One region of the Cytobacillus sp. BC1816 genome, then DNA from elsewhere that is predicted to be linked to it. Evidence: predicted binding sites of a transcription regulator. Region 1 holds the regulator's gene; the other holds the start of a gene.
The links. Region 1 encodes CtsR, which represses protease genes until heat stress. Its sites were predicted from a motif close to ATGGTCAATAAAGGTCAAACA; they were not measured.
Positions count from the first base shown of each region.

Region 2: a site for CtsR is predicted at 3,653-3,673, ahead of clpB (ATP-dependent chaperone ClpB). Genes of this name have one in related genera too.

Region 1 is NZ_CP195611.1:105,822-113,358, reverse strand. It holds gene radA (DNA repair protein RadA) at 1-1,129, opposite strand, end outside; gene clpC (ATP-dependent protease ATP-binding subunit ClpC) at 1,443-3,893, opposite strand; gene ACR42H_RS00565 (protein arginine kinase) at 3,898-4,977, opposite strand; gene ACR42H_RS00560 (UvrB/UvrC motif-containing protein) at 4,980-5,528, opposite strand; gene ACR42H_RS00555 (CtsR family transcriptional regulator) at 5,552-6,013, opposite strand; rRNA gene rrf (5S ribosomal RNA) at 6,699-6,815, opposite strand; rRNA gene ACR42H_RS00545 (23S ribosomal RNA) at 6,891-7,537, opposite strand, start outside.
Region 2 is NZ_CP195611.1:1,402,410-1,409,946, forward strand. It holds gene ACR42H_RS07430 (carbamoyl phosphate synthase large subunit) at 1-1,365, shown strand, start outside; gene argF (ornithine carbamoyltransferase) at 1,362-2,318, shown strand; gene ACR42H_RS07440 (undecaprenyl-diphosphate phosphatase) at 2,355-3,167, opposite strand; gene ACR42H_RS07445 (YjzC family protein) at 3,340-3,519, shown strand; gene clpB (ATP-dependent chaperone ClpB) at 3,686-6,280, shown strand; gene ACR42H_RS07455 (DUF2929 family protein) at 6,350-6,541, opposite strand; gene ACR42H_RS07460 (serine aminopeptidase domain-containing protein) at 6,756-7,493, shown strand.

The DNA of each region.
Region 1 (7,537 bases):
CAGCAATGGCCAAATCAATTGCCGGTTCATCAAGCTTCACTCCGCCAGCGACTTTTAAGTAAGCATCCTGATTTTGCAGAAGCATCCCGACCCGTTTTTCCAAAACCGCCATCAGAAGCGGAACCCGGTTATGATCAATTCCTGTCGCCATTCGTCTTGGATTTCCAAAGCTTGTCGGGGAAATCAGCGCCTGAATTTCAACCAGGACTGGCCTCGTTCCTTCCATCGAAGCAACGACTGTTGAACCTGCAGCTCCCTGTGACCGCTCTTCCAGGAAAATTTCTGACGGATTAGCCACTTCCTCAAGCCCAAATTCCTTCATTTCAAAAATGCCCATCTCGTTTGTTGAGCCAAATCTGTTTTTCACCGCCCGCAGGATCCGGTATGTATGATGGCGTTCACCCTCAAAGTACAAAACCGTATCAACCATATGCTCCAATAGTCTTGGACCGGCAATGGACCCTTCCTTTGTAACATGCCCCACGATAAAAATGGCAATTCCCTTCGTTTTGCCGATGCGCATTAGCTCAGCGGTACATTCCCGCACCTGAGAAACACTGCCAGGAGCCGATGTCACTTCGGGGTGAAAGATCGTCTGAATAGAGTCTATAATGACAAAGTCAGGACTCACTGAATCAATCGTTCTGCTTATTTCATCAAGGCTGGTTTCCGAGTAAACAAGCAGACTGTCTGAAGAAACACCTAAGCGGTCAGCACGCAGTTTCGTCTGACGCATGGATTCTTCCCCTGATATATAAAGAACAGAATGCTTCCTGTTCGCCAGCTGTGATGACACTTGAAGAAGAAGCGTTGATTTCCCGATGCCCGGATCTCCCCCGATAAGAACAAGGGAGCCTCTAACAATTCCTCCCCCAAGGACACGGTTTAATTCTATTAAATCGGTATATATGCGTGGTTCACTGACTGTTTCAATGGATGTAATCGGTGTAGCTTTCGCCGCAATGGCCGAGCCCTGCGAATGAGCAAAAGCGCCTCTTCTCGTTGAAGCAGGCTTCTCCACCTCTTCCACCATCGTATTCCATTGGCCGCACCCCGGACATTTCCCCATCCATTTCGGCGATTCATAGCCGCATTCCTGGCACATGAATTTCGTTTTTCTTTTAGCCATACTTCTTCCCCTCTCTGTACACATTCATCCAGCCGCATTAAAGGAAATCTTAATATTACCGGCCTTGCATGAAAGAACCAGCGATGGCAGAAGTATGGTTTACTTCCTATTCCCTTTTCTAACGGGTCTTAAAATGTTTTTGTCCTGATATCTTTTTCTCTCTTAAAATTAACATAAACCGGAAGAATAAACCTCTTTTAAGGCTGTAATGAAAAAATGGGCTGAAAGAGTGCAAAAAGGTACACGTATAACAGGGACGTGTACCTTTTTGCTGTGTAACATCTATTGATGCTATTATTGGGGTTCATTAACCTTATTTCTGAAGATTTGCTGTCCCGCTTGGTTCAGCCGTTTTCACTACAAATTCTCCATCTTTCACATCGATTACCACGCTTTGCCCGGTTAGGACCGTTCCTCTTAACAGCTCTTCGGATAAGCGGTCTTCGATATGCTTCTGAATAGCCCGGCGGAGCGGACGTGCACCGTACTCAGGATCATAACCCTCAACGGAGATTTTTTCTTTGGCTGCATCCGTCAATTCCAGTGTAATATCCTGTTCCTTCAATCGTTTCGTTAAAGTGTCAGACATCAGCGTAACGATTTCCTGAAGATGCTTTTTCTCCAATGCATGGAAAACGATGATTTCATCGATACGGTTCAGGAATTCCGGTCGGAAGGACTTCTTCATCTCCTCCATTACTTTTCCTTTCATATCTTTGTAATCCTGTTCCCCATCCTGGATGTTAAAGCCAACGTATTTGTTCCGCTTAAGTGCTTCAGCACCAACATTGGATGTCATAATCAGAACGGTATTGCGGAAATCAACGGTTCTGCCCTTAGAGTCTGTTAATCTTCCGTCTTCCAATACCTGTAAAAGGATGTTGAATACATCAGGATGCGCTTTTTCAATTTCATCCAGCAGCACAACAGAATATGGCTTTCTGCGGACTTTTTCGGTTAACTGCCCGCCTTCTTCATATCCTACATAGCCCGGAGGTGAACCTACCAGACGGGATGTGGAGTGTTTCTCCATGTATTCTGACATATCGATGCGGATCATCGCATCCTCGTCTCCGAACATTGCTTCTGCTAATGCACGCGCCAGCTCAGTTTTACCTACCCCAGTCGGCCCAAGGAATACAAATGAGCCAATCGGGCGCTTTGGATCTTTAAGGCCTGCACGGGCACGGCGGACAGCCTTCGAAATGGCTTTAACCGCTTCTTCCTGTCCGATTACACGGGAATGAAGAATTTCTTCCAGGTTCAGAAGCTTTTCTGTTTCTGTTTGGGCAAGCTTCGATACAGGGATTCCAGTCCAACTGGCCACCACATTGGCGATGTCCTCAACCGTCACTTCACTGTTCTCTTTGCCCTGCTTTTCTTTCCATGTTTTCTTCGTTTCTTCAAGCTGTTCGCGCAGGCGCTGCTCTGTATCTCTTAAGGAAGCCGCCTTTTCAAATTCCTGGCTTTGAACGGCAGCATCTTTCTCTTTCCTTACATCCTCGAGTTTAACCTCCAGCTCTTTCAGGTTTGGAGGGGTAGTATAAGAGCGAAGCCTTACCTTTGAACCCGCTTCGTCAATTAAATCAATCGCTTTATCCGGAAGGAAGCGGTCTGAGATGTAGCGGTCTGATAGTTTTACAGCCGCTTGAATGGCTGCATCCGTAATCGTCACGCGATGGTGTGCCTCATAACGGTCACGAAGACCTTCAAGAATCTGTACTGATTCTTCCGCAGTCGGCTCATCAACCGTAATAGGCTGGAATCTTCTTTCAAGTGCCGCATCCTTTTCAATGTATTTTCTGTATTCATCTAGAGTTGTTGCACCGATGCACTGAAGTTCACCGCGTGCCAGAGAAGGCTTTAAGATGTTGGAAGCATCTATCGCCCCTTCTGCTCCGCCTGCACCTATTAATGTATGAAGCTCGTCAATGAATAAAATAATGTTTCCGGCCTGCCTGATTTCATCCATTACCTTCTTCAGGCGGTCTTCAAATTCACCGCGATACTTCGTTCCAGCTACAACTGTACCCATATCAAGCGTCATTACCCTTTTATCACGAAGAGTCTCCGGCACTTCATTATTAATGATCTGCTGTGCCAGTCCTTCAGCAATGGCTGTTTTACCTACACCAGGTTCACCGATCAGAACCGGGTTATTTTTCGTCCTGCGGCTTAATACTTCAATTACACGCTGAATTTCTTTGCTTCGTCCAATAACCGGATCCAGGCTTCCTTCTCTGGCAATAGCAGTCAAGTCACGTGCCAATCCATCCAGTGTCGGTGTGTTCGCATTGGCTGCGGATCCTCCCTGATGGCTGCCGGACTCATTGCTGCCTAATAGCTGAAGCACTTGCTGTCGCGCTTTATTGAGACTGACTCCAAGGTTATTCAAAACTCTCGCTGCCACGCCTTCCCCCTCACGGATCAGGCCAAGCAGGATATGCTCTGTTCCTACATAGGAATGGCCAAGCTTTCTTGCTTCGTCCATGGAAAGTTCAATGACTTTCTTGGCACGCGGTGTATAGTGAATGGTCTGGGAAGCATCCTGCCCCCTGCCGATTAAATTCTCAACCTCTTTTTGGATCTTATCAGAGCCGAGGCCTAAAGCATACAGAGCTTTTGCGGCAATGCCTTCACCTTCGCGTACAAGCCCCAGCAGAATATGCTCTGTTCCGATGTTGTTATGTCCTAAACGGATTGCTTCCTCCTGTGCTAATGCCAATACTTTTTGAGCTCTTTCCGTAAATCGTCCGAACATCATATTTTCATCCTCCCAACTCTTGATCTTCCATTTTTAATCTTTCCCTAATTAATGAAGCTCTGCGGATATCGCGTTCATGCGGTCTGAGCGGACCGCCTGCATATTGCTGCAGGAATCCGGGCTGTGTCAGGATCATCAGCTCATTCAATATATTTTTTGATATGTTTTCAATGTACTGCATATCAATCCCCAGGCGAACATCAGACAAGCATTGTGCTGCTTCCTTTGATTCAATGATCCGGCTATTTGATAAAATGCCATAAGAGCGGAAGACTCTGTCTTCTAATTGTATGTTAGAAGTCTTTGCTAATGCTTCCCTTGCCGATCTTTCCTGAGAAATCAGCTGACTGACAACGCTTTTCAGATCCTCTGCGATATCCTCTTCTGATTTTCCGAGAGTGATCTGATTTGAAACTTGAAAGATGTTACCTAAAGCTTCGCTGCCTTCCCCGTAAATTCCTCTAACAACTAAACCAAGCTGGTTAATTGCCGGAATAATCCGGTTCATTTGCTGTGTGAGAACGAGGCCCGGCAAATGCATCATAACCGATGCCCTGAGCCCTGTACCTACATTTGTGGGACAGCTTGTTAAAAAGCCGATATTTTCATCAAATGCATAATCGGCTTCTTCCTCCAGCCAATCATCAATTTCATTCGCCATACTTAAGGCTTCAGAAAGCTGAAACCCCGGAAACAGGCATTGAATCCTTATATGGTCTTCTTCATTAATCATGATGCTGACTTCTTCATTTTCAGAAAGAAGGCAGGCACCATGAGTTGAATTCTCAGCAAGATGGGGACTGATCAAATGCTTTTCCATCAGCACTCTTTTTTGAAGAGGCTGAAGACGATCCATTAATAAAAGCTCCATTTCCCCTAGTTTTGAAAAAGAAGAATGCTCCACCCTCGCCTTTATTTTTTCAATGACTGCTTCTGCTTCTTCATTTGAAAATAAAGTGGGGAATTTATATTGCTTTATATTGCGGGCAAGCCTGATTCGTGAACTTAATACAATATCGGAATCAGGGCCTTCCGCACTCATCCAGGAGCTAATAGCTTGATTCATGAAACGTTCCAGCGACAAGCTTACTCCCCTCCCTTTTGATCGGCATTGAGCTGCTTTTCCAATTTCCTTATTTCGTCCCTCAATTCTGCCGCTCTTTCAAACTCTTCTTTAGCAATCATTTCTTTTAAATTAATTTTTAAATCATCAATATTCCTCCGCAGGTGAATGGTTCCCCCGATTCGCGCAGGGATTTTTCCGCTGTGTGAGGAATTTCCGCTGTGAAGCCTTCTAAGAATAGGGTTCAATTGATCTTTAAAAGTCTCATAGCAGTTGGCGCATCCAAAGCGGCCTACTTTAATAAACTGCTGAAAGGTGAGGGAGCATTGCTCACACTGCAGGACTTTCTCCTGCTGAAAAGGGTCCTGGCCCGATTCCTGAAAGGCAGGCTGAATATTCAGAAGGCCAGCAAGCAAGTTATTTATTGAAAAACCAGACCCGCTGCCCAGCATAAACAGTTCACCTTTTTCCTGTGCGCATTTCTCGCAAAGATGAAACTCTGCTTTCTCGCCATTTACAACCTTTGTAAAGTGCAGCGTGGCCGGCCTTTGGTTACATTCCTGACAAATCATGACGTCACCTCTCCAGCTCACTACTATTTATATTTCAAAGTGGTTAACATTGCCTTAAGCATTCTTGCCCTTAGCTCATCCCTGAATGGGAGATCAATATATAGGACAGAGCGGTCTATAACACTAAGCATTATTTTAGCTTCCCTATGTGTTATAATCTCTTCTTCTACCAGACGGTAAATGACATTCTCTGCACTGCTCTGGGCAATCCTGCTCTGCACCAATGAAATTATTTGGTCAACTAAATCAGCATGGTCATAGGACTGGACTTTCATAATCCGGATGAAGCCCCCGCCTCCCCGCTTACTTTCTACTGCATAGCCTTTCTCAATCGTGAAACGGGTGTTGATCACATAATTGATCTGAGAAGGAACACACTGGAACTTATCAGCAATTTCACTTCTTTTAATTTCCACAATTTCCCTTTCACTCTTCTCTAAAACCTGTTTAAGGTAATTTTCAATTATGTCGGATATATTCCTCACCAGGCCTCCCCCTATCTGACTTTGACTATATTTGACATTAATTATACATGATTTATGTAATTTCTTGCAATCGGCGGGTATTAATAATTTTCCCCCATTTTTTGACTTCCCAAACCTTAAAATGGAAGTTAATGTCGATAACAATATATTTTTGATTGGGCGGGTTTGTGCTTGGATGGAGAAGTTTTTTTGGAAGCTGGGAAGTGTGTTGGGCTTGATGACCAGATGAACAGGTGATCTGGTTAGCTGTCCTGACTTGATGTTCGGTGGGAATAGAGAGGTGGAATCCTGAAGAATGTCTGTCTGAACCTGCCGTGCAGTTAATGATACTTTTATCTAGCATGAATTGAGTTTTATGTAACAATTTTTGATTTTATCTAACATGTTTTGATGTAAACTCACATTTGTCACAATTCATCTTTGCTGAGAACGGAATTGACTTTTAAAACAGACGGTGGAATAAGGGGTAACGCATATAACTCAATTCTGAGACATAAATGAATGAGTGAAAGCAGCGCATATTTGGGCCGAGGTGAAGCATAAATTGAAAAAGTGACGCATATGCAGGCCGGGTTGACACATATAGATATATTCCCTTAAAAGGGGGAGCCCGAATAATATTTTAGGATTCAGGTAAATCATCCAAATACACAAAAAAGAGCACCCATCAGGTGCTCTTTCAGATGCCCGGCAGCGTCCTACTCTCACAGGGGGACAGCCCCCAACTACCATCGGCGCTGAGAAGCTTAACTTCCGTGTTCGGTATGGGAACGGGTGTGACCTTCTCGCTATCGCCACCGGACTATGTAATTGAAGAAACTTCGTTCCCTCAAAACTAGATAATGTATGAAGAAGCATTTGCCGAGTATTCACCAATGTGGTTAAGTCCTCGATCGATTAGTATCAGTCAGCTCCACATGTCGCCACGCTTCCACCTCTGACCTATCAACCTGATCATCTTTCAGGGATCTTACTAGCTTGACGCTATGGGAAATCTCATCTCGAGGGGGGCTTCATGCTTAGATGCTTTCAGCACTTATCCCTTCCGCACATAGCTACCCAGCGATGCCTTTGGCAAGACAACTGGTACACCAGCGGTGCGTCCATCCCGGTCCTCTCGTACTAAGGACAGCTCCTCTCAAATTTCCTGCGCCCACGACGGATAGGGACCGAACTGTCTCACGACGTTCTGAACCCAGCTCGCGTACCGCTTTAATGGGCGAACAGCCCAACCCTTGGGACCGACTACAGCCCCAGGATGCGATGAGCCGACATCGAGGTGCCAAACCTCCCCGTCGATGTGGACTCTTGGGGGAGATAAGCCTGTTATCCCCGGGGTAGCTTTTATCCGTTGAGCGATGGCCCTTCCATGCGGAACCACCGGATCACTAAGCCCGACTTTCGTCCCTGCTCGACTTGTAGGTCTCGCAGTCAAGCTCCCTTGTGCCTTTACACTCTGCGAATGATTTCCAACCATTCTGAGGGAACCTTTGGGCGCCTCCGTTACTTTTTAGGAGGCGACCG
Region 2 (7,537 bases), 1.3 Mb from region 1:
GGCGTCGAGACAATCATGATCAATAATAACCCTGAAACTGTAAGCACGGATTATACAACCGCTGACAGGCTTTATTTTGAACCGCTAATTCTTGAGGATATCTTAAATGTGATTGAAGCAGAAGGGATTTCAGAAGCCATTGTGCAGCTTGGCGGGCAGACAGCTCTGAATCTGGCATCCGAACTTGAAAGTTATGGTGTTACCCTGCTCGGAACTGACTCAAATACCATTGATGCATTAGAGGATCGGAAGCTTTTTTATCAGCTATTGGATGATTTGAATATCCCGAGGATAAAGGGAGATGTTGTCCGCTCAGAAGCAGAGCTAAAAGAAGCAGCTGAAAACATTGGATTCCCGATTCTTGTCCGCCCATCCTATGTTATTGGAGGCAGAGGAATGGAACGTATTTCTTCACCAGCTGAGCTGGAGGGTTATTTGGAGAAAAGTGATGTCCCTTATCCGATTTTAATTGATCAATTCGTGCATGCTTCAGAAGCTGAGCTTGATCTGGCAGCAGACGGAAATCATATCTGTGCACCTGCAATTATGGAGCATATTGAAAAAACGGGTGTTCACTCTGGCGACAGCATGTCCGTTCTCCCCCCGCAAAATCTTTCAGAAACTGTGCAGAAGAAAATGCTAGCCTATGCAAAAGCCATTGTGCAAAAGCTCCAGTATAAAGGACTCATGAATATTCAGTATATCGTTAATGGCGAAGAGGTATTTATTCTTGAAATAAACCCTCGTGCAAGCAGAACTGTACCAATTATCAGCAAGGTCACAGGCGTACAGCTGGTGGAGATTGCGACAAAAATATTGCTTGGGAAATATAGTTTGTCGAAAGATGAAATTCCGGCTGCTGTAAAACTCCCATTTGTATGTGTGAAATTCCCGGTTTTCTCTAATTATGCCTTAAAGGGATTGGACAGCAAAGTGGGTCCTGAAATGAAATCAACTGGAGAGGCAATTTCACTTGCACCAAATTTTGAGGCAGCAATCAGAAAGTCTTTCCATGCTGGTTTAAATGGTGCTAAAGGCAAATGTGTCGTAATTGCAAACTCTCCAGAAACAGAAGAATTAACTCATTATATTAATAAGGCTAAAGTAGTGCCTGTTTTTTTGACTCAAGACAATATGGATTGGAATGCCCAGGAAACCTTCGCCTTATATAATCCTGGCATAAGTGAAGAAGATAAAAGAATGAGAGAAATGGGAACCAAAAACAGAATTTTGACTTTCAGCGAAAAAGAAACGCTTATTGCATTATTAAAATCAATGTCTGCTGGCGAGTGGGATGTTAAATCCATTGAAGATTGGCAGGGCATTAAAAATAATACTGGAGAAAAGGAAGTGGGCGTCCTATGATTTCAATTCAGGCTGCTGATAACAGTATAAATATAAAAGGAAAAGACTTTCTAACACTTGCAGACTTTTCATCAGAGGAGATTAAGAGTCTGCTGGAAAAAGCAAAGCAATTAAAAGAAGCCCATCTGCAGGGTGCAGAAACATCCATCCTAAAAGGCAAAATTCTTGGGATGATTTTTGAAAAGTCATCAACACGTACAAGAATTTCCTTTGAGGCAGGTATGCTGCAGCTTGGGGGCCATGCCTTATATTTAAACAGCCAGGACCTGCAGCTTGGAAGAGGTGAAAGCATTGCGGATACAGCTAAAGTGCTTTCACAGTATGTTGATGCGATTATGATCCGCACTTTCTCCCATAAGAAGATCCAGGAACTGGCTCATCATGCGGACATACCGGTCATTAACGGCTTGACCGATCTTTATCATCCGTGCCAGGCTCTTGCCGATCTGCTTACAATCGAAGAGAAAAATGGGGAGTTAAAAGGGCAAAACCTGGTATATGTAGGCGATGGCAATAATGTGGCCCATTCTTTAATGATTGCTTCTGCCAAGATGGGGGTAAATATCACGATTGCCTGTCCTGCAGGGTATGAGCCAGATAAATCTGTTCTCCAGCAATCACAAGAGTTTGCCGGACAAAGCGGTTCAAAGGTAGTGATAACGTCTAAACCTGAAGAAGCGGTTGCTAATGCCGATGCCATCTATACAGATGTCTGGACGAGCATGGGTCAGGAAGCAGAGAATGAACAGAGGCTGAAAGACTTTGCTGATTATCAGGTTAATGAATATCTTGTCCAAAAAGCCAAAAAAGATTATGTCTTTTTGCATTGCCTGCCTGCCCATCGGGGTGAGGAAGTTACAGCGGAGGTCATTGATGGAAACAATTCTGCTGTCTTTCAGCAGGCTGGAAACAGACTTCATGTTCAAAAAGCCATTCTTTCAGAGATATTATAATGGAAAAGCCTTCTCAGCGCAGAGAAGGCTTTTTTATTAAGATAGAAAATAAACCAGCGGTCCAACAATAAAACAGTAAATTGCAAAATACTTCAGGTTCCCTTTAGCCATAATATTCATAAACCATTTTAAAGAGAAGTAAGATGCAGCCAGTGAGGCAACAAAGGCAACTGTATAGGGCAAAGCATATTCAGATAAATTGGGATCCGTTAATATGTCATTAAAACCAAGAATCATTCCGCCGGCGCTTACCGGGATATATAAAAGGAAAGAAAACCTTAGAGCGGTTTCCTGTTTCATCCCGAGCCCCATTGCGGCTACAATAGTGGCACCGGAACGGCTGATTCCCGGTATCAGGGCAACTGCCTGCGCAAGACCTACTATGATTGCATCCTTATAAGATAATTCAGCATCATTTTTCCGTCCGCGTAAATTACGGATCAGCCACAGTGCAAGTCCTGTGACGATAAGAGTAATCCCAACTGTTTTTATATTGGCAAGGTGCATATCGATAAAATCCTCGAACAAAATCCCGATGACACCTGCGGGAATGGTCCCAATAATCAAGTAAATGATAAACCGAAAGTCTGATTCGGCCTGTTTATCTTTGGTTGTAATGTAGGCAAGGCCATTTCGGATGAGTCTCATAATATCTTCCCTGTATATAAGCAGCACAGCTAATAATGAGGCTGTATTTACAAGGAGGGCAAAGCTAAGGCCTTTAATGTCAAGCCCGAAAAAGTGCTGGGCAATCTCCAGATGCCCGCTCGATGAAATGGGAATAGGCTCTGTAAATCCCTGAAATAATCCCAAAAACAAGTATTTAAGCAATGTCAGAAAATCAGTCACAAGTAAAATCCTCCATAATGAAATCTAATACCCCCCCATTTAACTATAAAAAGGACAGCAGAGTAAAGTGATATCCCCTTCTTGCTTTTGTGCGATGCCAATAGTTTCCCTCATGAGAGATGCAAGAGTGGAAATAATAATAAGTGATTTACGATTAAAGGAGGTATTCACCATGGGGCAAAACAGACAATTTAAGCCTGGCCAGAAAGCGCCTAATAATGGAATTTATATAGAAATTGGCGAAACGGGAAGTAATGTCAATAATCCTCAAATGCTTAAAATGAGAGCTGGGGACCAATTTCCGGAAACATCCAATCATAACAGGCTATGGACGTATAAAAGAAAGCCTTGATTTTGATTATTGATAAAGAAGATAGGGAATTAGTATAAAAAATAGAGCCATCCCAATTGCGGATGGCTTTTTAGACTTAGAATAAAATGCTGGAAACTTTACATATGAAAAGATTGGCTTATAATAAAATCAAAAGGTCAAATAAGGTCAAAAAGGAGGTTGCACAGTGGATTTAAATCGAATGACAGAGCGGCTTCAGGAAGGGTTATTAAATGCACAGTCCATAGCAATACGCGAGCAGCATCAGGAGGTGGATGAAGCACATTTGTTCCTGGCTTTAATGGGGCAGGAAAACAGCCTGATATCATTAATACTGTCAAAAATGCAGATACCGGCTGATTCTTTTAATAATAAAATGCATGAAGCATTGAGGAAAAAACCGCAAGTGTCTGGTTCAGGAACGGAACAAGGAAAATTGTATATAACCGGTAAACTGCAGCGGCTGCTGGCGGAAGCAGAAAAATATATGAAGATCTATCAGGATGATTTCATGTCAGTTGAGCATGTTTTCATGGCTGCTGCAGCAGCGGAAACCGAAACGGCAGCAGTTTTAAAGTCATATGGAATCAATAAAGAAATAGTGGAGCAGTCGATTAAGGAGATTAGGGGGAATCAGAGGGTGTCATCGCAAAATCCGGAATCAACATATGAGGCTTTAAAAAAATATGGACGAGATCTTGTTGCAGAGGTGAAACAGGGGAAAGTTGATCCTGTAATTGGCCGTGATAGTGAAATCAGGCATGTCATTCGCATCCTTTCAAGGAAAACCAAAAATAATCCAGTTTTAATAGGCGAACCTGGGGTAGGAAAGACAGCTATTGTCGAAGGATTGGCACAAAGAATTGTACGTAAAGACGTGCCTGAGGGCCTCAAGGATAAAACCATTTTTGCCCTTGATATGAGCGCTTTAATTGCCGGGGCCAAATTCCGGGGGGAATTCGAGGAAAGATTGAAAGCTGTATTAAATGAGGTTAAGAAAAGCGAAGGCAGAATTCTTCTTTTTATAGACGAACTTCATACCATTGTTGGAGCGGGCAAGACAGAAGGCGCAATGGATGCAGGGAATATGCTGAAGCCTATGCTTGCAAGAGGGGAACTGCACTGTATAGGAGCTACCACACTTGAGGAACACCGCAAGTATATCGAAAAAGATCCAGCCCTGGAACGGCGTTTTCAGCAGGTATTGGTACAGGAGCCGGATGTAGAGGATACAATCTCAATTCTCAGAGGGCTGAAGGAGCGCTTTGAAATCCATCATGGAGTCAATATCCACGATCGGGCTATAGTGGCTGCCGCAACCTTGTCAGACAGGTATATTACAGACCGGTACCTTCCTGATAAAGCAATTGACTTGGTTGACGAAGCTTGTGCCATGATCAGGACTGAAATCGATTCAATGCCATCAGAGTTGGATGAAGTTACAAGAAGAGTCATGCAGCTTGAGATAGAAGAAGCAGCATTACGAAAAGAGAGTGATGAAGGAAGCAAGCAGAGACTTGCAGACCTGCAAAAAGAACTGGCTGAATTAAAAGACCAGGCTAACAGCATGAAAGCAAAATGGCAGCTTGAAAAAGAAGGAATCCAGAAAGTTCAGGAAAAACGGGAGCAGCTTGAGAAAATGCGCCGTGAGCTGGAAGAAGCGGAAAATAATTATGACTTGAATAAAGCTGCAGAACTGCGTCATGGAAGAATCCCTTCTTTGGAAAAGGAATTGAAAAATCTTGAAAGTGCTGTTAACGAGAATCAAGGGGACCGGCTGCTGAGAGAAGAAGTCACAGAAGAAGAAATTGCCGGCATTGTGGCAAGGTGGACAGGTATTCCAGTAGTTAAACTTGTTGAAGGTGAACGTGAAAAGCTGCTTCGCCTTGAAAGCATTCTTCACGAAAGAGTGATTGGCCAGGATGAAGCTGTGCAGTTTGTGTCAGATGCTGTCCTTAGGGCAAGGGCAGGAATTAAAGATCCGAACCGCCCTATTGGCTCTTTCATCTTTCTGGGCCCAACTGGGGTAGGCAAAACAGAATTAGCTAAGGCACTTGCACAGTCACTATTCGATAGTGAAGAACAAATAATCAGAATTGATATGTCCGAATATATGGAAAAACATGCTGTATCAAGATTGATTGGTGCTCCTCCGGGGTATGTAGGGTATGAGGAAGGCGGTCAGCTGACAGAAGCTGTAAGAAGGAAGCCATACTCAGTAATCCTGCTTGATGAAATTGAAAAAGCCCATCCTGAAGTATTCAATATCCTCCTGCAGATGCTTGATGATGGAAGAATCACTGACTCACAGGGCCGCACGGTTGATTTTAAAAATACGGTTATCATTATGACTTCCAATATTGGCTCCCATTTTCTTCTGGAACGTTCTCCTGGTGAAGATATATCCGAAGAAACAAGAGACAATGTACTTGGACAGCTGCGGAGCCATTTCCGTCCAGAATTTCTGAACAGAGTGGACGAAATTATTCTGTTTAAGCCTTTAGCTCTTAATGAGATAAAGAGTATTGTTTTAAAATTAATTACTCAGCTTCAAGCAAGATTATCCGATCAGCATATTAAGTTGAGTATAAATGATAATGCCAAAGAATATATTGCAGAAAACGGATTTGATCCCGTCTATGGAGCAAGGCCGCTCAAGCGCTTTATCCAAAGGAACGTTGAAACAGCACTAGCCCGCAAAATAATCGCAGGTGAAATTAAGGATTACAGTGAAGTTGTCATATCCGCAGATAACGGCAAAATGGAACTGCTGATAAAATAGGGAACAAATGAAAAGAATCATCCTGAATCAATCAGGATGACTCTTTTCATTTCCTGCATAAGCAGCAGATTAATGAAGTCCTTCTTTCTCAACAGGACCTTCAGGAATGATGGAAGCGACAACAAAAATTAAAACACTTGTCCCAACCGCCAGAATGGAGCCGGTTACAAAATCGTATGGCGCTCCAAGCATTGAAGAAACTACGTACGTTAACATTTGAACAAGAAGGAAAGTCCAGAAGAATGTCCAAAAGAATCTCATCTATTTCACCTCTAACATAATTAATCCCTTTTCATATTAGCATAAGCTATTAAAGAAATAAATTTATTTTTACATCCTATACATGTACTTTTCAGCTCTCTGATTGGATACATCCTGCTTCATAATGAACTTGTCTAGAACTAGGCAAATCCCCCATTCATTTTAATTTTACTCACATACATTATTATGAACAAACTTGCAAAGGAGTTTTACTATGGAAAGCCGGAACTTCCAGCTGGATACAGAATGGTGCATGATTCATTACCCAGATAAACCTAGTGGTTTCGGTATCCTGATTATTGGGGATGATCGGCACTTTGTTGACAGAAACTGCAGTTTTTGGACTCAAAATGAAGGGAAATATTCATTAATTAAGAAGCTCAGGGAAGATGGCTATACGATTTTTTATTCAAATCTTTATGGGAGGAACTGGGGGAACGATCAAGCTGTCGATAAGGCTAAATGCTTGTATGAACATATTCTGCGAACGGAAATTATTAACGAAAAGATCCATATTATTGCTGAGGGCATGGGAGCATTGGTAGCCCTTAGATTATTGCATGAAATGAGCGATTTAATCCGTTCAGCCGTATTAATCAATCCTATCCTTTCACTAAAGCACCATCTTGAACAGGAAAAAGAGCATAAATTTTTTTACAAGAAACTATTAAAAGAACTGGCAGTTTCATATGAAATAGAAACGGATAAAATAGCGGATCTGCTCAGCAGGCATGAAAAAAACCTAACAACGGGCCTTAAAGTGCCAGTCAGAATCATTCAGGTACTGGCGGGCGGAAGAGCTTACAAGCAATCAGATTATTTAAAGAAACGATCGATACAATGGGAAAATGAAAATAGCCCTATCTCTGTGTTTTATATCCTTCCAGATAAAAAACAGCGAATGTCTTCTCAAATGACAAACTTCTTTAGAAAATATGAAAAAGTTCTATAAAAATCTGCTGCCATTCCGTAAAGAAATAAAGACAATCCCTGAAG